One region of the Agrobacterium sp. DSM 25558 genome, then DNA from elsewhere that is predicted to be linked to it. Evidence: predicted binding sites of a transcription regulator. Region 1 holds the regulator's gene; each other region holds the start of a gene.
What was found. The regulator LexA, encoded in region 1, represses DNA repair genes until DNA is damaged. The targets are predictions, from matches to a motif close to TGTTCNNNNTGTGTTCNG.

Region 1 (11,411 bases):
CGACACGGTTCATTCTGTGGGAGACCGTCTGCTTGGCGATAGCGGCATGTGCGCTGTTTTATCGCCCTGGCGTCATGTCTGCCGGTTTGAAAGCCGTCGCACTGTTTTTGTTCGGCATGCTGCTTGCCGATTGGGAAACGGGCAGGGCAGGGACCGTGATGCTTGACACTCCGGTGACCACGACGATTAGCGGAACCGTCGAGCGTCGCGAACTGGACGCGCGGGGATCGTGGCGATATGTCGTTGCGCTGAAATCGACGTCCGACCCGACGCTTTCGCGGCCGCCGGAGCGAATTTCCGTGGTGGCCCGAAGTCGACATGAGGCAGTTCTCATCGGCCAGACGGTCAGCGGAAAAGCCCGCCTTTCCCCACCCTCCGGCCCAGCTCTGCCGGGGCTCAACGACTTTGCATTTGCGTCATTTTTCAATGGTGTTGGCGCGACGGGATTTTTTTATGGGGCACCCAAAATACTGCCCTCCAATGCAGATGAGGCGGGTGCCAGCAGCTTCGTGCAGGATGCCGATACCTGGCTCTACCAACTTCGCAGCCACATCGCTCAACGCATTCGTGACCTCATCGGTGGTGATGCGGGTGCCTTTGCCGCATCGATTATCACCGACGAGAGACGCGCGATTTCCAATGAGACGATGGAGGCTCTGCGTGTTTCCGGTCTGGCGCATATCGTTGCGATTTCCGGGCTGAATATGGCGCTCGCCGCTGGCATCTTCTTCATCGGAATGCGAACCGTGTTCAGCCTGTTTCCTGGATTCTCCCAGCGCCGGCCGGTCAAGAAAATCTCTGCCTTTGCAGCGCTTTTGATGACACTGGCCTATTATCTCATTTCAGGATTTGCGGTGTCCGCAGAGCGGGCATGGTTGATGATGTCGATCATGCTGTTTGCTGTGCTGGTGGACAGGCCGTCGATCAGCCTGCGCAACGTGGCGCTTTCGGCGATCGTGATTATCGTCCTGTCGCCGCACGAGGTCATGGGGCCGAGCTTCCAGATGTCGTTTGCAGCAACGCTCGCGCTCGTCTCCGCATATGCGTTCTGGAGCCGGTGGCGCGGCGAGCGGGAGCGTCTCGTCATCTCCCGACCGCCATGGTGGCTATCGATAGCCAGTAAGGCTGCGACGATCATTGGCGGTGTCGTGATCACGTCACTGATCGGTGGCATATCGACGGCAATCTATTCCATCGAGCATTTTCATCGCATCACCACCTATGGGCTGGCAGCAAATCTTGCCGCGATGCCGATCATGTCTCTGATCGTCATGCCGTTTGCGCTCATCGGCATGCTGTTGATGCCATTCGGGCTCGACGCGCCGTTTCTGAAAATCATGGGCTACGGCATGGCGATGGTCATTGAAGTGGCCAAGACCGTGTCGAGTTGGGGCGGTGACGAGACGATTGGACGGCAAAATGGCTGGTTTCTGGCGATTTCAACAACGGGTTTCCTGCTGCTGGCATTGCTTCGCACACGACTTGCCTTGATTGGGTTGCCCTTCATAGCCGCCGGCTTTGCCATGCTTCTGATCGAGCAGGGGCGCGATAAACCGGACCTGCTGATCTATGAGGATGGTTCGCTGGTCGCGCTGACATCCGCAGACGCGGTTGCCTCCACCAAACAACGCGCCTCCGGCTTCGTTTACGAGCAATGGCAAAGAGCCGTGCCTTTACCCGCGCATCACGTCGCCCCCAAAATGCTCGATCGTGTCACGTCACCTGCTGGTGATGATGCAGAGGAAGCGGTTAGCTCTCAAGCCCGCACGGCGGGTTTGACCGATATCGAAAAGTCGCGGGCTGCCGAGGAGATGCGAGCAGCAACCGGTGCCACGGATATATTCACCTGCCGCAAAGATATGTGGTGTGTGGCTAAGTCGCAGAAGGGCGTAACTGTAGCGGTTATTTCCAACACTGCGCTGACGGGAACGGCATGCGACGTTGCCGACCTAGTGGTGACGACACGCAGAGTGCCCTTCGCCGCCTGTCGGTCCGGTGCGATCCTGATCAGTCAGGAGACATTACGACGTACCGGCTCCATGGAAGTCTGGCTTGGCCGTAAAGGCGACGCCGTTCTACGGGCGAAGGTTGCAATGCAGGGTCAGGATCGATCATGGACCATGCACCGCAGTTATGATTGGCGCAGCGAGGACTTCGATCCCGAGTTGCCTGCGCATATCGAAAATATGTTGGCGCTGGACCCATAGCGTGTGGCTGCCGCCATTTGCTATTTCGCGCGCAGATCCGCTGTCCATTCTCCCACGGCCCGCGCCTCAGCCTCGTGACCCGCATCTCGCCACGTTTCCAGCAAAGCAGCACCCTGCCATTCCTGCATGGCGGAAAGGGAAAGCAGGCGGTTTTTGTAGGCTTCGGCCTCCACCGACAGAGGTGTAGAGTAGGTCTGGAACCGGAATGCAACGGGGCAGTAGAACGCATCTATAGCGGTGAAGTTTTTCCCTGCCAGAAACGGACCACCAAAAGCTGCCAAGCCGTCCTGCCAGAGCGCGTCTATTCGAGATATGTCCCTCTGCAGGGGCTCGCTGATGGACGATGGCCGTATGCGCAAACCGACGCTCATTGGGTGTTCGTTGCGCAACGCCTGAAAACCAGAATGCATCTCGGCAGTCGCCGAGCGCGACCACGCCCGCGCTTTGGCATCACTTGCCCACACACCATCATGGCGCTCTGCCAGATATTCAGCGATGGCGAGGCTGTCCCATACGGTCAGGTCATTTTCTACGAGGCAGGGCACCTTTCCCGACGGAGAGAAGCGCGTGAAATCGTGGTTCGACGTGCCAAACTGTACGAGTTTTTCGTTGAACGAAATCTCCAAGGTTCGCATCAAAACCCATGGCCGCAGGGACCATGAAGAGTAATTCTTGTTGGCTATGTAAAGATCATACATGTCAATGTTCCCCATTATCGTCCATCAATACGGCACGCAATAGACCGGATACAGGCCGCCGGAGTGATAATGCTCATCAAACTATTTGATGGCCGCGGACGGACCTACCCGAAAACAACATTTAGGTACGCCAACGTTGGTAACTGTTCGTTCGATCTTCGATAAGACGAGCGCGAGGCACACAGCGACGTAGTGATTCTCAGATGCAACGAGATTGAGATACACCAATTAGTGGATTTCGTGACCCGACTAATGAATATAGGTTTTGTAGCCTAACTGCCGTGATTTTTTGTGGTCTTAAATTGATATTTCAGACAGGCTGGCAGGGAATATTATGACCATCAAAATACAATTTGAGTAGCGGGCATGACAACGCATGCCCGCAACATATTAATGATAACGGCGGATCAAACCGACCAGCTTGCCTTGAATTTTCACTCTGTCCGGTCCGAAAATTCGCGTCTCATAGGCAGGGTTTGCAGCCTCCAGCGCAATGGAAGCGCCTTTTCGGCGGAAGCGCTTCAGCGTTGCTTCCTCGTCATCGACCAGAGCCACAATGATATCGCCCGGATTTGCAGTGCTTCCATCGCGAATAATGACCGTATCACCATCGAAAATCCCGGCTTCGATCATCGAATCGCCTTTGACTTCCAGAGCGTAGTGCTCGCCCGAACCCAACATATCCATCGGAACGACAACGTCATGGGTGTTGTTTTGAATTGCGGAAATCGGCACACCCGCAGCTATCCGGCCCATAACTGGGACGCTAACAGAATTGGGTGCGCTGTCGTTGGACGCTGCGGGACGGGGCGGCTGTTCAGCCACCTTTGCTTTGCCCAGGCTACCCTCGATAACGCTGGGTGAAAACCCGCGTTGAGGCTTGGCTTGTGGCGAATAGGATTCGGGAAGCTTGATGACTTCCAAAGCGCGCGCCCGATTCGGTAGCCGGCGAATGAAGCCGCGCTCCTCAAGTGCGGTGATCAACCGATGGATACCTGATTTTGAAGCAAGATCGAGTGCATCTTTCATTTCATCGAAAGATGGCGGCACGCCGGACTCTTTCATTCTTTCATGAATGAACAGAAGCAATTCCTGCTGTTTGCGCGTGAGCATGAAGGAACACCCTTGGAATTAGAGGCGAAGATTCGCGAAACAAATACAGAACGAACACTATATGTTCCATATGTGTTCTGCAATCCCTTAAAATTCGGTGAAATTCATTTAAGCATCTGTTGATGCGTAAATCAGCAACACCAGATGGTCTTACGCGGACCTATACCGTGACTCTGGGCCGCCTTGCTGCTAAATGCGTGGCCAACAAACGATAAGGGAATATCTCGATGGTCTGCACCATTGAAATCGCCCGCTTTATTGCAAGGAAAGACGATGAGTGTAACGAACAATCTGAAAGTCGTTGCGGGGCAGGGCTCCAAAGCGGTTTCCTTTTCCAATACAGAACGCTTTTCGCTGATCGCCGGACCTTGCCAGATGGAAAGCCGCGACCACGCATTCATGATTGCGGAAACGTTGTCAGAGCTGTGTGGCAAGCTGGGTATCGGGCTGGTTTACAAGTCTTCTTACGATAAAGCCAACCGCACGTCCCTTTCCGGCCAGCGGGGCATCGGTATCGACAAGGCATTGGAGATTTTTGCCGAGTTGAAGGCGCAGTTCGGCTTTCCGGTTCTGTCGGACATTCACACGGAAGAACAGTGCGGCATCGTTGCGCCGGTGATTGATATTCTGCAAATTCCGGCGTTTCTCAGCCGTCAGACGGATCTACTGGTGGCTGCTGCCAAGACTGGTCGCGTCATCAATGTCAAAAAGGGCCAGTTTCTGGCGCCGTGGGATATGAAGAACGTTCTGGCGAAGCTGAACGACAGCGGTAACCCGAATGTGCTGCTGTGCGAACGCGGTGCGTCCTTCGGTTACAATACGCTGGTGTCTGATATGCGCTCCCTGCCGATCATGGCATCTCTGGGCGCACCGGTTGTTTTCGATGCTACCCACTCCGTGCAGCAGCCGGGTGGGCAGGGCGGTTCGACGGGCGGTCAGCGCGAATTCGTGGAAACATTGTCGCGTGCTGCTGTTGCCGTTGGCATCGCGGGTCTTTTCGTGGAAACACATGAGGACCCGGATAACGCGCCATCGGATGGTCCGAACATGGTTCACCTGAAGGACATGCCGAAGCTTCTGGAAAAGCTGCTCGCTTTTGACGACATCGCCAAATCTGCGTGACGGGTTTTGGCCTTAATCGGCTTTTATTGAAAAGCGGTGCCTGAAACGGGCACCGTCATTGTAATTTCTTGCGCGTCGTCTACAGCGACTGAAGAAATTCACATCGAGTCGCTATTCCGTCGCCCTGTTTATCGCGCCGATCATTCGAAAAGCGCTTCACAGTTTTCGGTATGCACTCTAAGACAGGCAACTGAAAAATCCTGTTCCAATCCCAAGGGAGAGATCATGACAGCCATTACCGATATCATCGCACGCGAAATTCTCGACAGCCGTGGCAATCCGACTGTTGAAGTCGATGTCTACCTGGAAGACGGCTCTTTCGGTCGTGCAGCAGTTCCATCGGGCGCATCGACAGGCGCGCACGAAGCCGTAGAACTGCGTGATGGTGGCAAGCGCTACCTCGGTAAGGGCGTTGAAAAGGCAGTTGAAGCTGTCAACACCGAAATCTTCGACGCGCTGGGCGGGTTCGATGCCGAGAGCCAGATTCATGTCGACCAGACCCTGATCGAGCTTGACGGCACACCAAACAAGTCCCGCCTGGGTGCCAACGCCATCCTCGGCGTTTCCCTGGCTGTTGCCAAGGCTGCTGCCGAAACGACTGGCTTGCCGCTTTACCGTTATGTCGGTGGTCCAAACGCGCATCTGCTGCCTGTTCCGATGATGAACATCATCAATGGCGGCGCGCATGCCGACAACCCGATCGACTTCCAGGAATTCATGATCATGCCGGTTGGCGCGGAAAACATCCGTGACGCGGTCCGTATCGGCGCTGAAATCTTCCACGTTCTGAAAAAGGAACTGTCGGCACAGGGCTTCAACACCAATGTGGGTGATGAGGGTGGCTTTGCACCAGGCCTGAAGAGCGCGCCTGAGGCTCTCGACTTCATCATGAAGTCCGTCGAAAAGGCCGGTTACAAGCCAGGCGACGACGTTGCGCTTGCTCTCGATTGCGCTTCGACCGAGTTCTTCAAGAACGGCAAGTACGAGATGGAAGGCGAGGGCCGCACGCTCGAGCCGGAAGCCATGGCGGATTACCTCGCTGAACTGGCGGGCAAGTACCCAATCATTTCCATCGAAGACGGCATGGCCGAAGACGATTGGGATGGCTGGAAGTACCTGACGGACAAGATCGGCTCCAAGGTTCAGCTGGTTGGTGACGATCTGTTCGTGACCAACTCTGCCCGCCTTCGTGACGGTATCAAGATGGGCGTTGCCAACTCCATTCTCGTGAAGGTCAACCAGATCGGCTCGCTGACGGAAACGCTTGATGCTGTCGAAACGGCGCACAAGGCTGGTTACACCGCCGTCATGTCTCACCGCTCCGGCGAAACGGAAGACTCCACGATTGCCGATCTCGCGGTTGCGACCAATTGCGGACAGATCAAGACCGGTTCGCTGTCGCGCTCCGACCGTCTGGCCAAGTACAATCAGCTGATCCGTATCGAGGAAATGCTGGGGCCACAGGCAGCTTATGCCGGTCGCTCCATCCTGCGTGGTTAAGCTTCGCGCACGACATTTGAACAAGAGGCCCGGATCGCTCCGGGCCTTTTTTATGCGTTGAACTTTGGTGCGCGGCTCGACCACACCGGCTGACTGAGCGTCTGCAAGCCTTCCGCCGGTTTTCCATCGATACGGGCCAGCAGCGCTCTCGCCAGTTCACGGCCGGCCAGCTTGATATCCTCATTCATGGTGTGAATTTCTGGACGCAGCCAGTTGAGAAAATCTGCGGACTGCTTGGAGACGACGTCGATATCCTTGCCGATCTTTTTGCCGGTTTCCTCTATGCCCGCGATGAAGGCGATGGTGGAACTGCCACTGATGGACACCAACCCATCAGGACAATCGTCACTCAGCATCAGCGCCCTGCTTTCGTCCCTGATCTGGTCCAGCGGTGTGTCGTTACTGATGCTCGTCAGTGGAAACTCTGTAAGGCCGAAATCACGCAGGCCCTGGTCGAAACCACGACGCGCGTAATCATGATATGAAAATTGCTTCGGAGGCAAAAGGACGGCAATGCGCTTCCGCCCGCATTGGGAAAGCCGCCTCATGGCCTCGTAGACGTAAGCCTCATTATCGAAATCATGATAGGGGTGGACGATGCCCATATCCGTCCGCCCGTGGGTGGCAAACGGCATGTTGCGCTCTGTCATGAAACGCACACGCGGATCGTCAGGCTGCATCTTCGAAATGATGACGCCATCAGCAGAGCCGGTATCGAGAATATAGCGGATCGGGATCATCGGATCTTTGGCGTGGGTATGGGGCGTCACGACCAGATGGTACTGCGTGCTGGACAGAATTTCGGTGATGCCGAACACCATCTGGGTGGTGAAACCCATCAGCTCTTCATCCACGCTTAGTACCAGTGCGATGACGTTGGTCTTGCCGGTGCGCAAACGAACGCCCGCACGGTTTGGCTGATAGCCGATCTGCTGTGCGACTTGGCGCACCCGCTCCTTGGTGTCGGCGCCGATGTCTGGCGCGTCCTTCAAGGCCCGGGAAACAGTGGTGATACCAAGGCCTGTCATCAGGGCGATCGTCTTGAGCGTTGGGCGCTCATTGCCCGGTAGCGGTTGCCCGCCGGGTTCAGTCTCTATGCCATCATTCATGTCGCCACTCGCCATACCTTGCGGGAGACCATGGTAGATTGGTTTTTTGTCCTTGCAAAGCGCGGACACTCTGGTCGTGAATGATCGGGCGACTTTAAGCGTGTGAAGACACTGCGATGCCGAAAAAAATATCGTCCAGAAGGGGCAGATATTGCCTTATATCACGTGAGAAAACCTATGTAAGCTTCTGTATTTATTTCAGGAAGTTTATTCTTACCCAACAATCATCCCCCCTAACCCAATCACTCGTGACGCCTTGCAAATTTTACAGTAACGTTGCCGGAGGAGGATGAGGAGACACGCCACGGATAGCAGTCAGGCATTTCGAACCTTGCCCTTGAAAAGGCGAGGACGGGTGTTTGGATGCCGATTCAGTGTTTCCTCACGACGATGCATCACGAAATGACAGGGCATGGACATGACATCTTCTTACGCAAACGACGTTGCAATCGATCTTTCGGGCGAATGGAAACTTTCCTCCGCTGAAGGCGACCATCACGCCCGTATCAACATTCCGGGTGATGTGCACACGGCTTTGCATGAAGCGAAGGTCATTCCCGACCCCTATTTCGGGCGTAACGAAAATGACGTTCAGTGGGTTGGTCACCGTGACTGGATTATCGAGCGGAGCTTTCAGCTGGATGATGCCGATGCCGATTGGTATCTGGATATCGACTATCTCGACACTGTTGCCGTCGTTTTCATAAATGACGTGCCGGTGCTTTCCGCCGACAATTGCTTTCGTCGTTATAGACCTGATGTCGCTGCAGCCTTGCGGCCCGGCGAAAACACTGTCCGAATCCATTTTCACTCCAGCATCAAGGCTGGCGCGGAGCGGCAGGCGGCGCAGCCGTTCTACGTTCCTTACCACCCCGGCAATTCTCCGATTCCACACGGCAATATGCTGCGCAAACCTCAGTGCCATTTCGGATGGGACTGGAATATCGCGCTCGCGCCGCTCGGTATCTATGGCACGATTGCCCTTCGGCGCCTCGACACGGCGCGCATCGAACATGTTAGCACGTCGCAACATCATGTCGATGGTGGTGTTGAGCTGCATGTCGAAGTCACCCTTTATGCCGCGCAGCCGGCCAGCGTGCCGATTCATCTTTCGCTTGGCGATGAACGGCTGCGGCTTGATTGCGGTGTTCACGCCGGTGACACGGTGATTCGACACGTTTTCTTCGTGGAAAAGCCAAAGCTCTGGTGGCCAGCGGGCAGTGGTGAGCAGGCGCTCTACACACTCACCGTTGAATTGCCGGACGAAACGGTAACACGGCAGATTGGCTTTCGCACCGTGGAGCTGCTGACGGACAAAGACGAAGCGGGAAGCCGCTTTGCCTTTCGCATCAATGGGCGGGAAATCTTCTGCCGTGGCGCGAACTGGATTCCGGCCGACGCTTTGCAATCTCTGACCAGCCGGGAAAAGACCGAGGATTTGCTGTCCTCGGCCGTCGAAGCCAATATGAACATGATGCGCGTCTGGGGCGGTGGTTTCTACGAGCAGGACTGGTTTTACGATGTCTGCGACCGGCTGGGCCTGATGGTGTGGCAGGACTTCATGTTTGCCTGCAACCTCTATCCGTGCACGGGCGACTTTCTCGACAATGTCGAGCACGAAGTCGATTATCAGGTGAAGCGCCTGGCATCGCATCCGTCGATCGCGCTGTGGTGTGGTGACAACGAACTCGTCGGTGCGCTCAACTGGTTCGAAGAGTCCCGTGATAACCGTGACCGATATCTCGTGGCCTATGATCGGCTGAACCGTACGATCGAGAAGGCACTCAAGAAAGCCGCGCCGTCTGCCCTATGGTGGCCATCCAGCCCGGCGTCGGGTTATCTGGATTACGGCGATGCCTGGCACGCCGATGGTTCCGGTGACATGCATTACTGGTCCGTCTGGCACGAGAACAAATCTTTCGACAATTACCGTGCCGTGAAGCCACGCTTCTGCTCGGAATTCGGTTTCCAGTCCTACACGTCCATGCCTGTTATCCGCACCTATGCGGACGAAAAGGACATGAATATCTCGTCGCCGGTGATCGAGCTTCACCAGAAGAACGCGGGCGGCAATGAGCGAATTGCGGGGACCATGTTCCGCTACTTCCGTTTTCCAAAGGACTTCGAGAATTTCGTCTATATCAGCCAGGTGCAGCAGGCGCTGGCGATCAAAACGGCTGTAGAATATTGGCGCTCGCTCAAACCCCATTGCATGGGCACGCTGTACTGGCAGTTGAACGATACATGGCCGGTGGCCTCTTGGTCGAGCCTGGATTACGGCGGTAGCTGGAAAGCCCTGCACTACGCCGCACGGCGCTTCTTCCAGCCCGTGACGGTGTCCGCCATCCCATCCGAAGACGGCAGCACCGTGCGGTTTTCCACCGTCAACGACACGGCGGAGGAGGTGGAGATCGATATGAACATCTTCGCGCTTTCGACCGATGGAACGCGCACGCCGCTGAAATCCGCAAGCGGCAGCTGCGGGCCGGATGCAGCCGTCATCATGACGGAAATCGACATGAAACATTTGGCCGATGGTGCCTTGCTCTCCTGGAACTTCATCGCTTCGAACGGCATGACGGGCGAAGGACACCACGTCCCTGATACTTATAAGGCGATTGATCTTCAGCCGTCCGGTCTTGATCACAGTGTCAAGCCGCTGGGTGACGGCCAGTTCGAAATAGAGGTCAGCGCCACCGGGCTTGCGCTGTTCGTGATGATCGAGGCTGACGTGGCCGGGCGATATTCCGACAACCTGTTCGATCTGGCTGCCGGAGAAACACGACGCATCGTTTTCGCGGCGGCCGATAAGGCGCAGACGTCACGACCTGTTTTTAAGATTTTCGATCTGTTTTCATCTCAATCGCAAGGTTGATACGGAGGCAGCATCTCTTTAAGTTCGAACCACCACATCACGCCTGCGGAGTTCTTTCGCAGGCTTACAGCAGTTTAGGGAGGAATATCCATGGCTTGGCAACCGGCTGAAAACTGTTACGCGTCCATGAAATACAATCATTGCGGCACATCAGGACTGAAGCTTCCGGCGATTTCGTTGGGCCTTTGGCACAATTTTGGCAATGATTTTTCACACAAGACCAAGCAGGCTATTTGCCGAAAGGCTTTTGATCTCGGCATCACCCATTTCGATCTCGCCAACAATTACGGCCCGCCTCCCGGCAGTGCCGAGACCGCCTTCGGTGAGATTCTAAAAACCGATTTCGCTGGTTATCGCGATGAGTTGGTCATCTCGTCCAAGGCCGGTTACAACATGTGGCCGGGCCCTTACGGCGAGTGGGGCAGCCGCAAATATCTGATTTCGTCTTGCGACCAGAGCCTGAAGCGCATGGGGCTGGATTATGTGGATATCTTCTATTCGCATCGTTTCGACCCCGATACGCCACTGGAAGAAACCTGCGGCGCGCTGGATCATATCGTGCGGTCGGGCAGAGCGCTTTATGTCGGTATTTCCTCCTATAATTCGCAGCGCACGCGTGAGGCGGCCGCTATTCTGAAAGAGCTTGGAACGCCCTGCATCATTCATCAGCCCAGCTACTCGATGATCAACCGTTGGATCGAAGAGGATGGTCTGGTCGATACGCTGGAGGAGCTCGGCATTGGCTCCATCGTGTTCTCTCCACTTGCGCAGGGTATGCTGACGACGA
Region 2 (11,411 bases), on a different contig from region 1:
TCGCAAGGCTGGCCGTGACGGCTCCTTCTCCTGGGAGAAGCTGGATCTGGTCAAGCCGCTCAAGGATGCATTGAAAGCCGCATAAGGCTTGTCAATCGTTACCGATTGAGAGATACGGTCTGAAAAGTTTGAAACCCGCACAGCGCAGTTGAACAGGCGCGGTGCGGGTTATCCATTTTGTCTGAGAGTGTTGAAATGACGGAAGAGCGGCGCTCACGCGCAACGGAAGCGTTTTTTGGTCGGCGCAAAGGCAAGCCGCTGCGCAACCAGCAGGTCGATACGATCGAAAACCTTCTGCCTTTGCTGAAGGTCGATCTTGAGACGCGGCCACCGAAAAATCTTGCGGCGCTGTTTCCTGCTGATGTGAAAACCATCCGCCTCGAAATCGGCTTTGGCGGTGGCGAACATCTCATCCACCGCGCCTCCGAAAATCCAGCCACCGGCTTCATCGGCGTCGAGCCTTTCGTCAACTCCATGGCAAAGCTGCTGGGCAGCGTGCGTGAGCGCGAGTTGATGAACATCCGTCTCTATGACGACGATGCGACGCAATTGCTGGATTGGCTGCCGGATGCCTGCATCGACCATATTGATCTGCTCTATCCCGACCCATGGCCGAAAAAGAAGCACTGGAAGCGTCGCTTTGTGTCCGATGTCAATCTGGCGCGGTTCCACCGGGTGCTGAAGCCCGGAGCCAAATTCTGCTTCGCATCCGATATCGACACCTACATCAACTGGACGCTTCAGCATTGCGCCAGGCATGGAGGTTTCGAATGGACCGCGCAGACAGCCGCCGATTGGAACACGCCATTCGATAATTGGCCGGGCACGCGTTACGAGAACAAGGCGAAGCGCGAGGGCCGCAGCTCCGCCTATCTCACATTCATCCGCACCTGATTTTCAGATTTTCGCATCCACCTCGGATGCGACGGGAATGGATGGCTGCGCGCCCGGACGCGTGCACGCCAGCGAACCTGCAACAGCGGCGCGGCGAAGGGCTGCTTCGAAATCAAGACCCGCATCCAGGCTTGCGGCCAGATAACCGCAGAACGTATCACCCGCACCGACCGTATCAACCGGCTCGATCTTCAGGCCCTTGGCCTTGACGAGCTTGCCATTGCGAATGGCGATCACGCCTTCCGCCCCGAGTGTGACGATGAGGGTCTGGCCGGTCTCGTCATGCAGTGCGGCGAGCTCCTTCTCCCGCTGGTCAGCGGAGAGGCTGTTTTTACCGATCAGCAATTCAAATTCGGTCTCATTGGCAATGACCATATCCGCCAGCCGCGAGAGGCGTGCTGCGTCCGGCGTCAGCGGTGCTGTGTTGATAATGGTCGTCACCCGCTTTGCCTTGGCGGCCTTCAGCGCCGCCTCGATTGCTTCGGCTGGCACCTCGAACTGCAACATCAAAATATCGCCAGCAGCCATCTCGGACACTGCGCGCTCAGCATCGGTTTCTGATACCTCGCCATTGGCGGCGGGAATGACCGAGATCATGTTCTCACCGCCCTCGCCAATCAGGATCACAGCAGTACCTGTCGGTACGGCGACGGTTTTGACCAGCGACAGATCGGCACGCGCATCACGAAGCAGCGTAAGAGCAGGTGCCGCAAAGGCATCGTCGCCGATTGCACCCGCCATCTTCACCGTAGCCCCTGCGCGTCGTGCAGCCAAGGCCTGGTTGGCACCCTTGCCACCCGCCGCCGTGGAAAACGACTTGCCGGTGACGGTTTCACCGGGCTTTGGCAGGCGGTCTGAAATGGCAACGAGGTCCATGTTGATGGAGCCGAAAACTGTGATCATGCGGGTCATTCCATAAAGGGCGAAAACGAAAGCGAAACAGGCGGCGACTTTGCCGAGTGGATCACTCGTCGTCAACCACCCTCAACTTGGCGGGACCGGCGCGCACCTCCGCGACCCGACGCAATTGTTCGGCCTCCAGATGGGCGATTTCCTTTTGCGAGGGCGCGAAATCGAGGCTTTCTATTTTGATGCCGCGCGCCAGCACCTTGTCGGACGAGGTCAACATCATGTCCACATCTTTCTGCACCAGCCCGAAATGCGCCTGCAATTTGCGCGTCCGCTCATCCAGACGCCGCACATCGTCCATCAGCATCGCGACTTCGCCTTGAATGAGGTGCGCCTGTTCGCGCATGCGCTGGTCTTTCAGCACCGACTGGATGACCTGCACCGAGAGCATCAACAGCGATGGCGAGACGATGACGACGCGCGAGCGATGCGCGCGCTGCACCAGATTTTCGAAATGCTGGTGGATATCGGCAAAGATGGATTCAGAGGGCACGAAGATGAAGGCGGTATCCTGCGTTTCACCGGAGATCAGATATTTGTCCGCGACATCGCGAATATGCACTTCCATGTCGCGACGAAACTGCTGGGTGGCGGCGCGTTTTGCCTCCGGCGCATCATCCGCCTTCAGGGCATTCCAGGCTTCGAGTGGAAACTTTGCGTCGATGACCAGGGGCGGCGCGTTGTTCGGCATTCTGATGGTGCAATCGGGCCGGAAACCGTTGGAAAGCGTAGGCTGCAAATTGTAGGCACCGGAGGGCAGGGCGTCTGCAATCAGCGCTTCCATCCGCGCCTGTCCAAAGGCACCACGCGTCTGCTTGTTGTTGAGGATGGCCTGAAGGCCGATGACGTCCTTGGCCAGATCCTGAATATTGCCCTGCGCCGCATCGATGACGGCCAAGCGCTCTTGCAACTTGCTGAGATTTTCGTGTGTCGAGCGGGTCTGCTCGGTCAAGGTGGTGCCGATGCGCTGCGACATGCCGTCCAGCCGGTCGTTCAGCGTCTGGCTCATCTCGTTCTGGCGGGCGCTGAGGCTTTCCGTCATCGCAGCGATGCGACCATGCAGTTCCGATTGTGTTCTCAGAAGTTCGGTGATTTCATCGCGGGATTGATCGGGAACCGTCGGTCTGCGCCACATGAACGCCGCAGCGATCAGACAGCCCGCTATGAGAATGCCCAAGAGAGCGCCAACCGATATCTGGAGGCTGCCGAGACTGAAAGCTGTCGTACCAAGCGCATTGAGATCGATGTTCATAGCCAAATCTAACAGATTTCGTGTGATTCGTCAGATCAAACCAAGAACATTTCTTGGGCGTAAATGAGTCGCGTTTGTTGCGGATGCGGTCGCTAATATTGGCCTTTATTTTTTGTTTCCTCCAAAGATGAGATGCGTTATGGGGAAGCCATGACGATCAAACCTCTTATTATTTTGCCTGATCCCTTGCTGCGCCAGCAATCCAAGCCCATCGAACAGGTGGATGCCGAGATTACGCGTCTGGCCGATGATATGCTGGACACGATGTATGATGCGCCGGGCATTGGCCTTGCCGCCATCCAGATCGGCGTGCCGCGCCGCATGCTGGTCATCGATATCTCGCGCGAAGATGAAGACCGCAAGCCGGTCGTTTTCATCAACCCGGAAATCCTCAACGTGTCGGACGATGTGTCGGCGTATGAGGAGGGCTGTCTGTCCATTCCCGACTACTACGCTGAAGTAGAGCGTCCGGCTTCGCTGACGGTGGCCTATATCGACCGCGACGGCAAACAGCAGACGGTTGAAGCCGATGGCCTTTTGGCCACCTGCCTGCAACATGAAATGGACCATCTGAACGGTGTTCTGTTCATCGACCACATTTCCCGCCTGAAACGGGATATGGTCATCAAGAAATTCACCAAGGCGGCCCGCGCAAAAGTCTGATGTGCCTGACTTTACGGTCGGCATATCAGGTCTTTGAGGGCAGGGGGCGAGCATGGCACTGCGCATCATTTTTATGGGAACGCCGGATTTTTCCGTTCCCACCCTGCGCGCGCTGGTCGATGCGGGCCATAAGATCGCCGCTGTCTACACGCAGCCGCCCCGACCCGGTGGCCGCCGCGGGCTCGATCTCCAGAAATCGCCCGTGCACCAGGCCGCCGAACTGCTCGGCATTCCGATTCTGACGCCTGTGAATTTCAAGGCGGAACAAGACAGGGCGGAATTCAAGGCCTTCAACGCAGACGTCGCCGTCGTCGTTGCCTATGGTCTGCTGCTGCCCGAAACCATTTTGAACGGCACCCGCCTTGGCTGCTACAACGGCCATGCCTCGCTCTTGCCACGCTGGCGCGGCGCGGCCCCCATTCAGCGTGCCATCATGGCGGGCGATACTGAGACCGGCATGATGGTGATGCAGATGGAAAAGGGGCTGGACACCGGTCCAGTTGCACTGACGGCAAAGGTTGCCATCGGTCCGAACATGACCGCTGGCGAATTGCATGACAGCCTGATGCTGGCGGGCGCGCGATTGATGCGCGAGGCGATGCTGAAGCTGGAAGACGGCGATCTGCCGCTGACACCGCAGTCGGACGAGTGCGTTCTCTATGCCGCCAAGATCGACAAGGCCGAGACGCGCATCAATTTTTCTTGGTCCAGCCAGGATGTACATAATCACATTCGCGGCCTCTCGCCCTTTCCCGGCGCATGGTTCGAAATGCAGATCGGCGGCAAGGCCGAGCGCGTGAAGGTCCTGGAAACCGAACTGGCGAGCGGCATGGGCGAAGCGGGCTCCGTTCTGGACGGTGACTTGACCATCGCCTGTGGCAGTGGCGCGGTGCGACTGGTGCGTCTGCAAAAGGCGGGCGGCAAGCCGATGTCGGCTCAGGATTTTCTGCGCGGTACTCCCGTCGCTGTTGGAACGAGGCTCGGCTGATGCCACGCTTCCGCATGACCGTCGAATATGACGGTTCCCCCTATTTTGGCTGGCAGCGGCAGACCAATTGTCCATCCGTTCAAGGCGCGCTCGAAGCAGCCGTGCTGTCGCTGACCAAGGAAGTCGTCAGCTTTCGTGGCGCAGGCCGCACCGATTCCGGCGTACACGCCAAGGGTCAGGTCGTGCATGTCGATCTCACCCGTGCCTGGGAGCCTTACAAGCTGCGCAACGCGCTGAATGCGCATCTGGCCATGGCTGGAGAGACTGTCTCGGTTCTGGACGTGGAAGCCGTGACCGAGGATTTCGACGCGCGCTTCTCGGCACTGCGCCGCCATTACCTCTACCGCATCATCTGCCGCAAATCGCGGCTGGCACTGGAGCATAAGCGGGCGTGGTGGGTATCGAAAGACCTTGATCATGAAGCGATGCATGCCGCGGCCCAAACGCTTGTTGGCCGGCATGATTTCACCACCTTCCGCTCCGTTCATTGCCAAGCCAACAGCCCGGTCAGAACGCTCGACCGGCTGGATGTGACGCGCGAGGGCGATCTAATCGAGATCCGCGCGACGGCGCAGAGCTTTCTGCACAATCAGATACGCTCCTTTGCCGGCACGCTGAAACTGGCCGGTGATGGCGGCCTCACGGTTGAAGACGTGAAGGCGGCGCTGGAGGCGCGTGACCGCAAGGCCTGCGGCCCTGTGGCCCCGCCTGACGGGCTCTATTTCATGCAGGTCGATTATCCCGATGTGATACCGCCACGGCAACCAAGACCGGAGATGACCAATGACGGTGACGATCTATCATAACCCCGCCTGCGGCACCTCGCGCAACACGCTGGCCATGATCCGCAAGGTTGTGCCTGAACGCTGATTTTTGCAAAAGCTAGGCGAAAACAGGCGGTGGCGGGTTTGGCTTACCCCCCTCTGTACTGCCGGACATCTCCCCCTCAGGTGGGGAGATCGACTCGTGGCTCCCGCTCGACTATCTCAAGCGTTGCGGATGGGGGATTTGAGTGCCGCTTGCCGATCTCCCTCCTTGTGGGGGAGATGTCCGGCAGACAGAGGGGGGTAAGCCAAACCCGCCACCGCCTATAATGAAAAGATTCACGCCCCAGTCTTCAGCTCGGATAAACGCCTAAGAAGCGTTGCAGAATTTCTGACAAGATCATACCGGGAACCAGGAGCGTCATGACGAGTGCCGTGACGAGCAACGGCTGTTCGCGGATAAAGAACTTCAGGATACGGGCGAAAGTGAACACCAGCGTCAGCAACAGCGCAAACCACAGAATTGCGACCAGCCCCTGCAAGGCCGGAAACAGCAGCGCAATCAGGATGAGTGTGGCGTAGCCATAGGAAAACGGCACGGAGAGCCAGTTTGCCACGACTACAATGGCTGGAAATTTTCCTTTGGAGCCCAAGGCCACCAGTAAAATGCCGATGAGGACCAACGGTACCATCCAGCAAATGGCCTCGACCATAGCGAGCCGGAAAAAGAAGATGCCACCGGTGCCGACTCCCTTCGGCAAAACGGACAGATAGGCCTCATGCCACCAGTACCAGGACAAAGCCATGGAGGGCAGGCACCACAGAGCCGCATAAAACGAGCGCGTCATGCCGCGATCCGTCAAATCCAGCAAACGCCCCCCGGCAGGATCACCCAGAAACAGTAGCCACAGGCCACGCATGTAAAGGGCGAGTTCTCTACGCGACGGCATGGTCAAACCAGCGTTCGATGAAAACTTCGTAGATGCGGGTCAATGTTTCGAGATCCGCGACGGCCACACGCTCATCCACCATGTGCATGGTCTGGCCGACGAGGCCGAATTCTACCACCGGGCAATAATCCTTGATGAAACGGGCATCCGACGTGCCGCCGGTGGTCGATAGCTTTGGCTCGTTGCCTGTGACCTCTGCCACCGCACCCGACAGCGATGAAATCAGCGCATTGTTGCGTGTCAGGAAAACATGGGCGGGGCGGTCGGCCCAGATGATGTCGTATGTGACCGGCGAGCGATCAGGGCGCAGCGCGCCGTCGGCGGCGGCCTCATCCAGACGGCGGATGATTTCGGCGCGCAGCGTCTCTGCCGTCCACGTGTCGTTGAAACGGATGTTGAAGCTGGCAGTCGCCTTGGACGGGATGACGTTGGTGGCCGCGTTGCCTGTGTCGATGGTCGTGATTTCGAGGTTGGATGGCTGGAAATTATCCGTGCCGTTGTCGAAGGGCGGGTCCATCAGCGCCTGGGTCAGTTGCAACATGCCACGAAGGGGATTGTCGGCCAGATGCGGATAGGCGGCGTGGCCTTGCACGCCATGAACCACGATGCGGCCCGACAGCGAGCCGCGACGACCGATCTTGATCATGTCGCCCAACTGATCCGGGTTGGTGGGTTCGCCCACCACGCAGGCATCCCATGTCTCGCCCTTGGCGGCGGCCCATTCCAGAAGCTTGGAGGTGCCGTTGATGGACGGGCCCTCTTCATCGCCCGTGATGAGAAAGGATACTGAGCCCTCGGGCTTTCCATGTTTTTCGATATGGCGGGCGATGGCCGCAACAAAACAGGCAATGCCGCCCTTCATATCGACGGCACCGCGCCCGAACATCTCACCGCCTGCGATTTCAGCCGCAAACGGTGGATGGCTCCATGCTGCCTCGTCACCCACAGGCACGACATCCGTATGGCCCGCAAACATCAGATGCGGGCCGTGGTCGCCGAGGCGGGCATAGAGGTTTTCGACGTCAGGGGTTCCCTCTTCCGTCGCCATGACACGGTCCACCGCAAAGCCGATCGGGGTCAGCAGCGTATCGAGCAGCGTCAGCGCTCCACCTTCTGCTGGCGTCACCGACGGGCAACGGATGAGGGCGGCAAGATTGGCGACGGGATCGGTGGCGTGCATGGGTCAGTCTACTTCTATCAATCGCGCAGCAACTCGTTGATGCCGGTCTTGGAGCGGGTCTTCTCATCGACGGTCTTGACGATGACCGCGCAATAGAGGCTCGGACCCATATCGCCATTCGGGAAAGGCTTGCCCGGCATGGTGCCAGCAACGACCACGGAGTAAGGCGGCACTTCGCCATAGGTGATCGAGCCTGTGGCGCGATCCACGATCTTGGTGGATTTGCCGATGAAGACGCCCATGCCGAGAACGGCACCTTCCCGGATGATGCAGCCCTCAACGACTTCCGAACGCGCTCCGATGAAGCAATTGTCTTCGATGATGGTCGGGCCGGCCTGAAGCGGCTCAAGCACGCCACCGATGCCGACGCCGCCGGACAGGTGGACATTCTTGCCGATCTGCGCGCAGGAACCAACGGTCGCCCATGTATCGACCATGGTGCCTTCATCGACGTAAGCGCCGAGATTGACGAAGGACGGCATCAGAACGACGTTCTTGGCCACATAAGCAGAGCGGCGCACGACCGCATTCGGTACCGCGCGAAAACCTGCGGCGCGGAACTGGTTTTCACCCCAGTTCTCGAACTTGGAAGGCACTTTGTCCCACCAGGTGGATTCGCCCGGGCCGCCGGTGACGATCTCCATATCGTTGAGACGGAAGGAAAGCAGCACGGCCTTTTTCAGCCACTGGTTTACGGTCCAGTTGCCATCGGCCTGCTTTTCAGCAACGCGAACTTGGCCGCCATCAAGCAGGTTCAGCGCAGTTTCGACCGCATCGCGAACTTCGCCCGTGGTCGATATGTTGACGCCATCGCGATTATCGAATGCGGTTTCGATGATTGTTTCAAGGGAGCCAAGATCCGAGATGCTCATGAGAATTCCTTAAACTTCGCTGACTATCGTCACATAAAGGGAAATATCCGCACCGCTGGCCGGACATGGTCAATTGCTCTAAGCGAGTGTTTCAAGGGCGTCAATGTGATTTGGCGCAGGCTGACGAAAGGCATGGACATGGCAAAACTGAAAAATGGCAAGTTGCGGCGCAAGGACGGCGTCTGGGACCCTTTGAAATCCAGCTCCGATGACAAGCAGCAGGCAGAAGGCTTGCCCAAAACCCCGCAATCGGCCTCGCCATCCTATCGTCTGGCCTATGCCGATACCGATTTTCTGTGCCGGGAAGAGTTGCGCCCCATTCGGCTGCAGCTGGAACTGATGAAGCCGGAAATGATCCTGACCGAGCGCGGTATCAAATCCACCGTGGTGCTGTTTGGCGGCGCGCGCATTCCCGAACCGGGCGGCGAAGCCTGGGCGGCGCGCAACGAAACGCAGAGAAAGAATCTGGAGGCCGCCTCGGTCTATTACGACGAAGCCCGCAAATTCGCGAAGCTATGCGCGGGCGAATCCGAAAAGCATGACCACCGCGAATATGTCGTGATGACGGGTGGCGGGCCGGGCGTGATGGAGGCGGGCAATCGCGGTGCATCGGAAGCCGGAGCGCCGTCAATCGGTCTCAACATTCTGCTGCCGCACGAGCAGGCACCCAACCCGCATGTGACGCCAGAACTCAGCTTCAACTTCCACTATTTCGCCATCCGCAAGATGCATTTCCTGATGCGTGCCAAGGCGGTCGTGGTGTTCCCCGGCGGCTTCGGCACCATGGATGAGCTGTTTGAAACGCTCACCCTCATCCAGACCAAACGCATGGCACCCATCCCACTCATTCTGTTCGGGGAAGCCTTCTGGCGCTCCATCATCAATTTCGAAGGGCTGGCCGATTTTGGCACGATTGCGCCAGATGATATGGAGCTGCTGCATTTCTGCGAAACGGCTGAGGATGCGTGGAAGGTGGTCGCGGATTTTTATGAGCTTTGAGTAAGGCTGCCGAATAGGCCCAGATTCGTCATCCTCGGGCTTGTCCCACTGCTGTCCGGTTTAAATTTGTAGACACGGCGCACGGTGTTGATTCTATTCGTATTCAAGCGTTTGGCGACGATCTTGGACACGAAAGAGGGGGCAACACCGTGCGTCATAACAATAGCGTCTTTCATGATCTTTTGAAGCGTATTCCATGGGCCGTCTTTGAACGCCTTGTGGATGAGCACGGCACCGACAAGCACACCAGGCAATTATCAACCAAGAGCCAGTTGGTGGCCTTGCTGTACGGGCAACTGGCCGGGGCGGTCAGCTTGCGCGAGATCGAAAGTGGGCTGGAAAGCCATTGCGCCCGCCTTTATCACTTAGGTGCAAAACCAGCCTCTCGCTCCACGCTTGCGGATGCCAATGCCAAACGCTCCAGTGCGGTGTTTGCCGGGATTTTTGCCGAACTGGTCGCAAGGGCCGAGCGTGGCCTGCGCCGAGCTGTCCGCGAGGCGGCCTATCTCATCGATGCCACCAGCTTGCGCCTCTCCGGTGCCGGATCACAATGGGCGCAGTTTTCCCATCAGGCCTGCGGTGCCAAGGTCCACATCATCTATGATGCGGATGCACAGCGGCCGATCTATGCCGCCGTCACAGCCGCCAATGTCAATGATATCACCGCCGCCAAGTCCATGCCGATCCAACCCGGCGCGACCTATGTCTTCGATCTGGGATATTATGATTTCGGCTGGTGGGCGAAGATGGACGAGGCCGGATGCCGTATCGTCACCCGCTTCAAATCTCACACGCCACTGACCGTAACGCATGAGCGATCGCTTGGGGGCGACACTGGACACGACAGCCGCATCCTGTCGGATCGCATCGGTCTTCTTCCGGCACGACAGGCCAGAAACCGCAAGACCCGCTCGGCAAATCCGTGCGCGAGATCACGGTTCGCACCGAAACGGGCAAGGTCCTGCGTATCCTGTCGAACGATCTGAACGCCACAGCGCACGAGATCGCCGATCTCTACAAGCGCCGCTGGGCAATCGAGCTGTTCTTCAAATGGGTCAAGCAAACGCTGAAAATCAAGCATCTGCTGGGGAAATCGGAAAATGCCGTCCGCATCCAGATCACTGTGGCCCTTATTGCGTTCATCATTCTGCGTATGGCGCAGGCAGACCAGAAGACGATCCAAAGCCCGCTAGCCTTCGCGCGCCTTGTGCGTGTCAACCTCATGCACAGACGCAGAACAGACCGCCTCCTTAAACCACCCACATCACCCCTGAAACATCACGACCAGATGGTGCTAAAATGGACGTGAATTTAAACCGGACAGCAGTGGGCTTGACCCGAGGATCTAACGAACCACAAGATCAAACGTGGTTAGATGCTCGGGACAAGCCCGAGCATGATGGCTGGAGAGAGTGGATGCGTCTCTCTGTCGTATCAAATCCGTGCAAATCGCTCCGTCAGCAGCGCGAAGAACCCATCCGCATCCACATCGCGCATCACGCGCGCATTGGGCGCGCGGCCTGTGACCTTCCACCAGTCGACAACCGTCATGCCGATGGTCAGTTCGGAATTCACCTCGATCTCGACATTGCAATCGCGACCGTCGAACAGGTCCGGTTTGATGAGATAGGCGATCACGGTCGGGTCATGCAGCGGGCCGCCGTCTGAACCGTACTTCTCCACGTCGAAGCGTTCGAAAAACTCCAGCATCTCCGCCATGGCAATCGCCGGGCGCGTGCCGATATCGCGGATGGCGGCCACGCGGGCCTTGGTGGTGAGCAGCTTATGCGTCACATCGAGCGGCATCATCACCAGTGGAATGCCGGAGCGGAAGACGATGTCGGCTGCCTGCGGATCGACATAGATGTTGAATTCGGCAGCAGGCGTGATGTTACCACCCTCGAAGAAACCGCCACCCATCAGCACCAGTTCTTTCACGC
Region 3 (6,635 bases), on a different contig from region 1:
GCGTCCAGCCAATCTCCCTCCTTGTGGGGGAGATGTCCGGCAGGACAGAGGGGGGTAAGCCCCACCCGCCAACCTCAACATCACTCCACCCCCAATGACGACATTGTGAGCGGCCTCCACCTCTTGCGTCTGGACGATCATCAACCCTTGCCGCATCCTGCCCGCACTCATCTCGTTTATGGGAGTGGTGCCGATGCTTCGCATGCTCATCTTCGCATTGTCAGGGCTTTTGGTGGCCACTGGCGCATTGGCCCAGCAACCGCCAAGCCGTCCTCCCGTAAATCGCCCGCCGATCAGCCAGTGTCAGGCGATTGCGCAGACCATGCCTGGCGCGACTTTTGCCAGTTTTCAGTCTTCGAATGTTCAATTGGCGCAGGCCAATGGCAAGGAAGAGGTAAAAATCCAATATATCGGGCATTCGACGTTTCTGATCACGTCTCCCGAAGGGGTCACCATCGCCACGGATTATAACGGCGTTTACCTGCCACCCGTTACCCCCACCATCGTCACCATGAACAATGCCCATTCGACGCATTATACGCCGTACCCGGACCCCGCAATCAAATATGTGCTGCATGGCTGGAGCGATGCGCCTGATGACAAAGCCGTCCACAAATTGCAGGTACGGGACGTCTACGTGCGCAATGTCACGTCGGATATCCGCAATCGCTGGGGCGGCGGCGGGCTGTTGAAGAAAGACGGCAATTCGATTTTCATCTTTGAAATCGCCGGTCTTTGCATCGGCCACCTTGGACACCTGCATTACGAGCTGACGGAAACGCAATATGCGGAAATCGGCCGACTGGATGTTTTGATGGTACCGGTCGATGGGGGATTGACGATGGGTGCGGACAGTATGAGCCGGATCGTCAAACGGCTGAGGTCTGCACTTATTCTGCCGATGCATCAGCCCAGCGCTCTGGAGCAATTTCTGGTGACATTCGGTGCTCAGTTCAAGATCGCCTATGCGAACTATCCTGTTATTCGTGTCTCGATGCGAAGTCTTCCCCGCCAACCGCAAATTCTCGTGCCACAAGGCATGTGAAAGGGCGATTGGCGGGACAAGGAATATTATGCAAAGGCCAGATGCTGGCGGACGCCGATGTCTGGCGTTTTGTCATCGCTAAGATTGGCCTTGGCAATTTCCCAGCCGAACTTCAACGTGCTGTCCGTGGAAGCCCAGATATCGGCATCGTCCACATGCAGAGCAAGCATTGCCAGTTGCGGGTCGTTTTTGCCATGTTCGTACCAGGCGGCGGTCACGGAGTTCCAGTATTCGTCGAGTTTCGCCTTGTCTTCGCGGACTTCCAGCTTACCGGACAGGCAGGCATGGTAATCATGGTCCTTCCCCACGACGCAGAAATGCGCGCGACCGCCTGACTTCAGCGCCTGCACGATATGCGCATCCTTCTTTGTGAAGAACCAGATGGTGTTCGTCTTGGGATCCGCATGCGGTGCCATTGGCTGCATGTGGCTGTGGAGGCCTTCCAGGCCGAGCATGCCGGCATGCACGGAATTGATTTCGTCCCACAACTGACGGGCGGGTGCTTCGCGTGCTTCACTCAGACTGACCATGAAATTGGCTCCTTCATATTTCTCGTTATCTTTTACGATGATGGGGACAGGTTGCCCGCATCAGCGCTCACTACCAAAACGAAGAGAGTACATTTCTGTTCCCTAAAGCGTTGAGAGAAGAGTGGGCGCGTGGGCTTGAACAGCAGAGCCATCGCACTTATAAGCACCGCAATCCAAACAAACGATCCGATCAGGGGTGCCATGGCTGGCCATTCACAGTTCAAGAACATCATGCATCGCAAGGGAAAACAGGATTCGATTCGTTCGAAGATGTTCTCCAAGCTCGCGCGCGAAATCACCGTCGCTGCCAAATCCGGCCTGCCGGATGTAAGTATGAACGCGGCGCTGCGTCTAGCGGTGCAAAACGCCAAAGCCCAGTCGATGCCGAAGGACAACATCGACCGTGCCATCAAGAAGGCTTCGGGCGCGGATGCCGAGAACTACGATTACGTACGTTACGAAGGCTATGGCCCCGGCGGCACGGCTGTTATTGTCGAAGCGCTGACCGACAACCGCAACCGCACAGCCTCCAACGTTCGCTCGATCTTCACCAAGGCTGGTGGCGCGTTGGGTGAAACCGGCTCGGTTTCCTTCTCCTTCGATCGCGTCGGCGAAATCACCTATAAGGCCGCCGTTGGCGATGCTGACACCGTCATGGAAGCGGCGATCGAAGCTGGTGCGGACGACGTGGAAAGCAGCGAAGACGGCCACATCATCATCTGCGGTTTCGAAGCGATGAACGAGGTGTCCAAGGCGTTGGAAGCTGTTCTCGGCGAAGCTGACAGCGTCAAGTCCATCTGGAAGCCGCAGAACACGGTGCCGGTGGATGAAGAAAAAGCGCAGTCTTTGATGAAGCTCATCGACAATCTCGAAGACGACGACGACGTCCAGAGCGTCTATTCCAACTTCGAAGTATCCGAAGAAATCATGGCCAAGCTTTCGGCCTGATTGTCGCTCCGATCAAAGATAAAAAGCCCTCGGCAGCAATGCGCGAGGGCTTTTATGTTTTCAGGCATCCATCAAGCGGCTAGTCGCAAGCCGCCACGAACCTCTGCGAACACCTCGACAGAGCGCAGGCGCTTTTCGATGTCGTGGACTGGCATGGAAACGATCAGCTCATCTGCGCCGGTGTCCGACAGAAACTCTGCCAGTTTCCGTTCGACCGTAGCGTGAGAACCGACCACGGCGTATCTGAGTGTATGGTCAACCGTCATGCGTTCCATATCGCTCCAGTGGCTGTCCATGCTTTCGACAGGTTTGGGGAACTGGGTGCGAATGTTTTTCCGCAGGTTGACCAATTGCTGTTGCGCCGAGGTGAAGAGATGTTGCGCCTCTTCATCGGTTTCCGCGCCAACGCCCATAACGCCAACCATGACATAGGGTTCTGACAATGTAGCGGAAGGTTGGAAGCGTTCGCGGTAGATGGCGATGGCGTCCATCAGCATATCGGGCGCAAAATGAGATGCGAACGAGTAGGGCAAGCCAAGAGCCGCCGCCAGATGCGCGCTGTAGACGCTGGAGCCGAGCAGCCAGATCGGCACATTGGAATTGATGCCCGGCACCGACAGGATGGCCTGATCCTGAATCGGCTCTCCAAGATACTGCTGCAACTCGAGAATATCCTGCGGGAAACTTTCAGCCCCCGCATCCATATTACGCCGCAACGCTCGTGCCGTGCGCACGTCCGTTCCTGGCGCACGTCCGAGACCAAGATCGACACGACCCGGCAACAGCGCTGCCAGCGTACCGAACTGTTCTGCAATGACCAGCGGCGAATGATTGGGCAGCATGATGCCGCCGGAGCCGACGCGAATGCGTTTCGTTGCCGCACCGACATGGGCAATGACGAGAGAGGTTGCAGCGCTGGCGATGCCGGGCATACCGTGGTGTTCGGCAAGCCAGATGCGCTCATAACCGTTTTCTTCGGCCTTGATGGCCATCCGGCGCGAATTCTCGAGCGCCTTGCTCACGGTCTCGCCCTCACCGATGGGGGAGAGATCGAGGATGGAAAAAGAGATCATCGGACGCTCCTGACGCGTTGATTTCATATGTTGGTCAAGATGTAAGTTTTACCGCAGGATTTGCCAGAGTAGTCGCGGCGAATTGATCCAAGGATCAAAAAAACTGTTCCTGAACTGCGGCGTTTTGGCACACTGTCTTGCGGTTCCTATGCCGCCTCCCAAATTCAGTGCAGCGGACCGGGCCCCTCTGACCAGATTATTTCATCTGGTGATGTCGGACCGCATCGAGCATGCTCGGTGCAGTCTGGCCAACCATCCAAACTCTCTGAACACGCTCGATTTTTTTAGCCATGCGCATCAGCGCATCTTGCGAAAGAGAGTGTAAATTATGTGCAATCTATCTCGACGTTTATTACTGACCGCAGGCGCAGCAACCGCCGCTGCTGTCATTCCCGCCGTCACGCAGGCGCAGTCATCATCATTGCGACAGGCAACGCCTTTGACACCCGCGCCGGTCAAGGACGGTAAATCCGCGCTGACACCGGATGGTGCGCTCAAGCTTCTCAAGGAAGGCAATGATGCATTCCTGCGCGATGAGCTTGTCTTTGCTGATCGCAACGAAGCGCGGCGGCTTGAGCTTGCCAAGGGACAGGCACCCTTTTGCGCCTATGTTTCCTGCTCGGACAGCCGGGTGCCACCCGAACTTCTGTTTGGGCGCGGATTGGGCGAACTCTTCATCATTCGTAACGCCGGCAATACGGTCGACACCGTCGCCATGGGGTCGATCGAATATGCCGTCGCCGTCCTCGGTGTCCCGCTCGTGGTCGTAATGGGCCACGAGAGTTGCGGTGCGGTGAAGGCTGCCATGTCCGTCGTTGAGAAAAACGCACGGTTCCCCGGGCAGATCGACAATATGATCGAGCCGATCATTCCCGCTGTGCTGGAAGCGCGCGGGCAGGCGGGTGACGCGACCGAAAACGCCGTCAAGCAGAATGTGCGGCGCGTTGTGCGCACATTGAGAGAGGAAAGCGATCCGCTGCTGCTGAAGCCTTTGGCAGATGGCAAGATCAAGATCGTCGGCGCTTATTACCACCTCGATACGGGTGCGGTCGATTTCTTCGACACGATGTAAGACGATGCGAGGAGCGGCGGTGCGCCGCCGCTCCTCTCAAATCACTTTATGGATGTTGTCGTTTTGTTCACTTATCGCTGGCAGGTTTTGTGCCGTGAGGATAGGGTGACATATGCAAAATGCGATTCGAATTATCGGGATTGATCCCGGGCTGCGGCGAATGGGCTGGGGTGTCATCGAAACCTTGGGCAACAGCCTGCGTTTCGTGGCGTCCGGCACCGTGACGTCTGACGGTGACATGGATCTCGCATCCCGCCTTTGCCAGTTGCATGATGGGCTTGCCGAGATCGTCCATTCCCATCAACCTCATGAGGCGGCGGTTGAGCAGACCTTCGTCAACAAGGACGCGGTTGCGACCCTGAAGCTGGGGCAGGCGCGCGGCATCGCCATGCTGGTTCCTGCACGGGCCGGATTGCCGGTTGCGGAATATGCTCCGAACGCGGTCAAAAAAGCCGTCATCGGTGTCGGTCACGGTGACAAGCAGCAGATTCACATGATGCTGAAAATTCTGATGCCCAAGGCTGAATTCAAGGGCAATGATGCGGCGGACGCGCTCGCTATCGCCATTTGCCACGCTCACAATCGGGTCAGTGAGCGCATGCGGCGCGTTCTGGCTGCCAGCTAATCTTTTATTCATCGGACAGGCATCGACATGATCGGAAAACTCAAAGGCACAATCGACGAAATCGGCGACGACCATGTGGTCGTTGATGTGCACGGCGTTTGTTACGTCGCCTATTGTTCGACACGGACTCTGTCGCGCCTCGGCTCGGCCGGCGAAGCCGTGGTGCTCTTCATCGAAACCTATGTCCGTGAAGACCAAATCAGGCTTTTCGGTTTTCTCAGTGCGCTGGAGCGTGAGTGGTTCAACCTCCTGCAAAGCGTTCAGGGCGTTGGTGCCAAGGTCGCGCTGGCGGTGCTGTCGACGCTGACGCCATCAGAGCTTGCCAATGCTATCGCGCTCCAGGACAAGGTGGTCGTGTCGCGTGCCCCCGGTGTCGGTCCAAAAGTGGCGGTGCGTATCGTCACGGAGCTTCGCAACAAGGCTCCCGCCTTTGCAGGTGAAGCATCCGCCTCCATCGTTTTCAAGCAGGAACTGGCCGAAGGCGTCGCATCCGCACCGGTGGCCGACGCCGTCTCAGCACTCACCAATCTCGGCTACTCGCGCGATCAGGCTGCCAATGCCGTGGCCGCCGCGCTGAAGAATGGCGGGGAGGGTGGCGACAGCGCCAAGCTGATCCGCTTGGGGTTGAAGGAGCTTTCGCGGTAAGAGTCCATTTGGTGTTTTGTTGGAAGAATGGTAATATTTCTTACGAATTAGATTTTGATGGAGGATTTTGTTTTGGGATGGGAATTGACGCTTTCGTCCAAAGGACAAGTAACGCTTCCAAAAGACATGCGCGAGGCTTTGAACCTCCGTGCTGGTGATCAGATCGTTTACACGGTGATCGACGGAGAAGTAGTTCTGACGCCTAAAAACGTTGATTTCAACGATCTCGCAGGGCTGTTGGGCAAACCCCCAAGAGGCCGTTCAACATTGGAAGAGATCGATGAGGCGGTTTTAAATGCCGCTGGCCATAATGTTGTCGATACGGATGATGAAAGCTCGGAAGCTGCTGCATGAACATGTTTGGTCTGGACACGAATGTTGTGCTGAGACTTTTCGTAGACGATGATCCAAAGCAACGGCAGGCCGCGCTGCGGTTTGGTGCGGAAATAGGGCGTAGCCACACCGTGTTCGTCACCCTCATAACGCTCATTGAACTCGATTGGGCGCTACGGTCCAACTACGGCTTCGATCGAAGGCAGGTTATGGTCGCGATCCGGAAGCTTCTACATACACGCGGACTTTTCGTTGAAGGGCACGATATTGTGGTCAAGGCGTTGCGTTTCGTTGAGAAGAACAATGCGGATTTCGCAGATGCACTGATTGCATGCCGGTCCCAAAGCGAAGAGTGCGCAGTGAC

Region 2: DSM25558_RS04280 (DNA recombination protein RmuC) is a predicted target of LexA. The motif match lies at 3,087-3,104, and genes of this name have one in related genera.
Region 3: ruvC (crossover junction endodeoxyribonuclease RuvC) is a predicted target of LexA. The motif match lies at 4,722-4,739, and genes of this name have one in related genera.

The regions. Positions count from the first base shown of each region.
Region 1 is NZ_FMUD01000001.1:204,115-215,525, reverse strand. Features, by position in the region: gene DSM25558_RS01115 (ComEC/Rec2 family competence protein) at 1-2,207, shown strand, start outside; gene DSM25558_RS01110 (glutathione S-transferase family protein) at 2,228-2,905, opposite strand; gene lexA (transcriptional repressor LexA) at 3,296-4,018, opposite strand; gene kdsA (3-deoxy-8-phosphooctulonate synthase) at 4,292-5,140, shown strand; gene eno (phosphopyruvate hydratase) at 5,366-6,640, shown strand; gene DSM25558_RS01090 (LacI family transcriptional regulator) at 6,691-7,749, opposite strand; gene DSM25558_RS01085 (beta-mannosidase) at 8,162-10,624, shown strand; gene mgrA (L-glyceraldehyde 3-phosphate reductase) at 10,715-11,411, shown strand, end outside.
Region 2 is NZ_FMUD01000003.1:124,097-135,507, forward strand. Features, by position in the region: gene metK (methionine adenosyltransferase) at 1-85, shown strand, start outside; gene DSM25558_RS04270 (tRNA (guanine(46)-N(7))-methyltransferase TrmB) at 196-894, shown strand; gene DSM25558_RS04275 (ribokinase) at 898-1,797, opposite strand; gene DSM25558_RS04280 (DNA recombination protein RmuC) at 1,859-3,061, opposite strand; gene def (peptide deformylase) at 3,206-3,718, shown strand; gene fmt (methionyl-tRNA formyltransferase) at 3,771-4,706, shown strand; gene truA (tRNA pseudouridine(38-40) synthase TruA) at 4,706-5,512, shown strand; partial or broken gene DSM25558_RS04300 (arsenate reductase (glutaredoxin)) at 5,490-5,555, shown strand; gene DSM25558_RS04305 (hypothetical protein) at 5,824-6,420, opposite strand; gene dapE (succinyl-diaminopimelate desuccinylase) at 6,407-7,600, opposite strand; gene dapD (2,3,4,5-tetrahydropyridine-2,6-dicarboxylate N-succinyltransferase) at 7,618-8,472, opposite strand; gene DSM25558_RS04320 (LOG family protein) at 8,611-9,471, shown strand; partial or broken gene DSM25558_RS04325 (IS4 family transposase) at 9,621-10,780, shown strand; gene DSM25558_RS04330 (nucleoside hydrolase) at 10,906-11,411, opposite strand, start outside.
Region 3 is NZ_FMUD01000008.1:184,741-191,375, reverse strand. Features, by position in the region: gene DSM25558_RS09790 (MBL fold metallo-hydrolase) at 194-1,045, shown strand; gene DSM25558_RS09785 (pyridoxamine 5'-phosphate oxidase family protein) at 1,072-1,575, opposite strand; gene DSM25558_RS09780 (YebC/PmpR family DNA-binding transcriptional regulator) at 1,777-2,523, shown strand; gene DSM25558_RS09775 (LLM class flavin-dependent oxidoreductase) at 2,595-3,596, opposite strand; gene DSM25558_RS09770 (carbonic anhydrase) at 3,925-4,668, shown strand; gene ruvC (crossover junction endodeoxyribonuclease RuvC) at 4,781-5,293, shown strand; gene ruvA (Holliday junction branch migration protein RuvA) at 5,321-5,938, shown strand; gene DSM25558_RS09755 (AbrB/MazE/SpoVT family DNA-binding domain-containing protein) at 5,996-6,292, shown strand; gene DSM25558_RS09750 (PIN domain-containing protein) at 6,289-6,635, shown strand, end outside.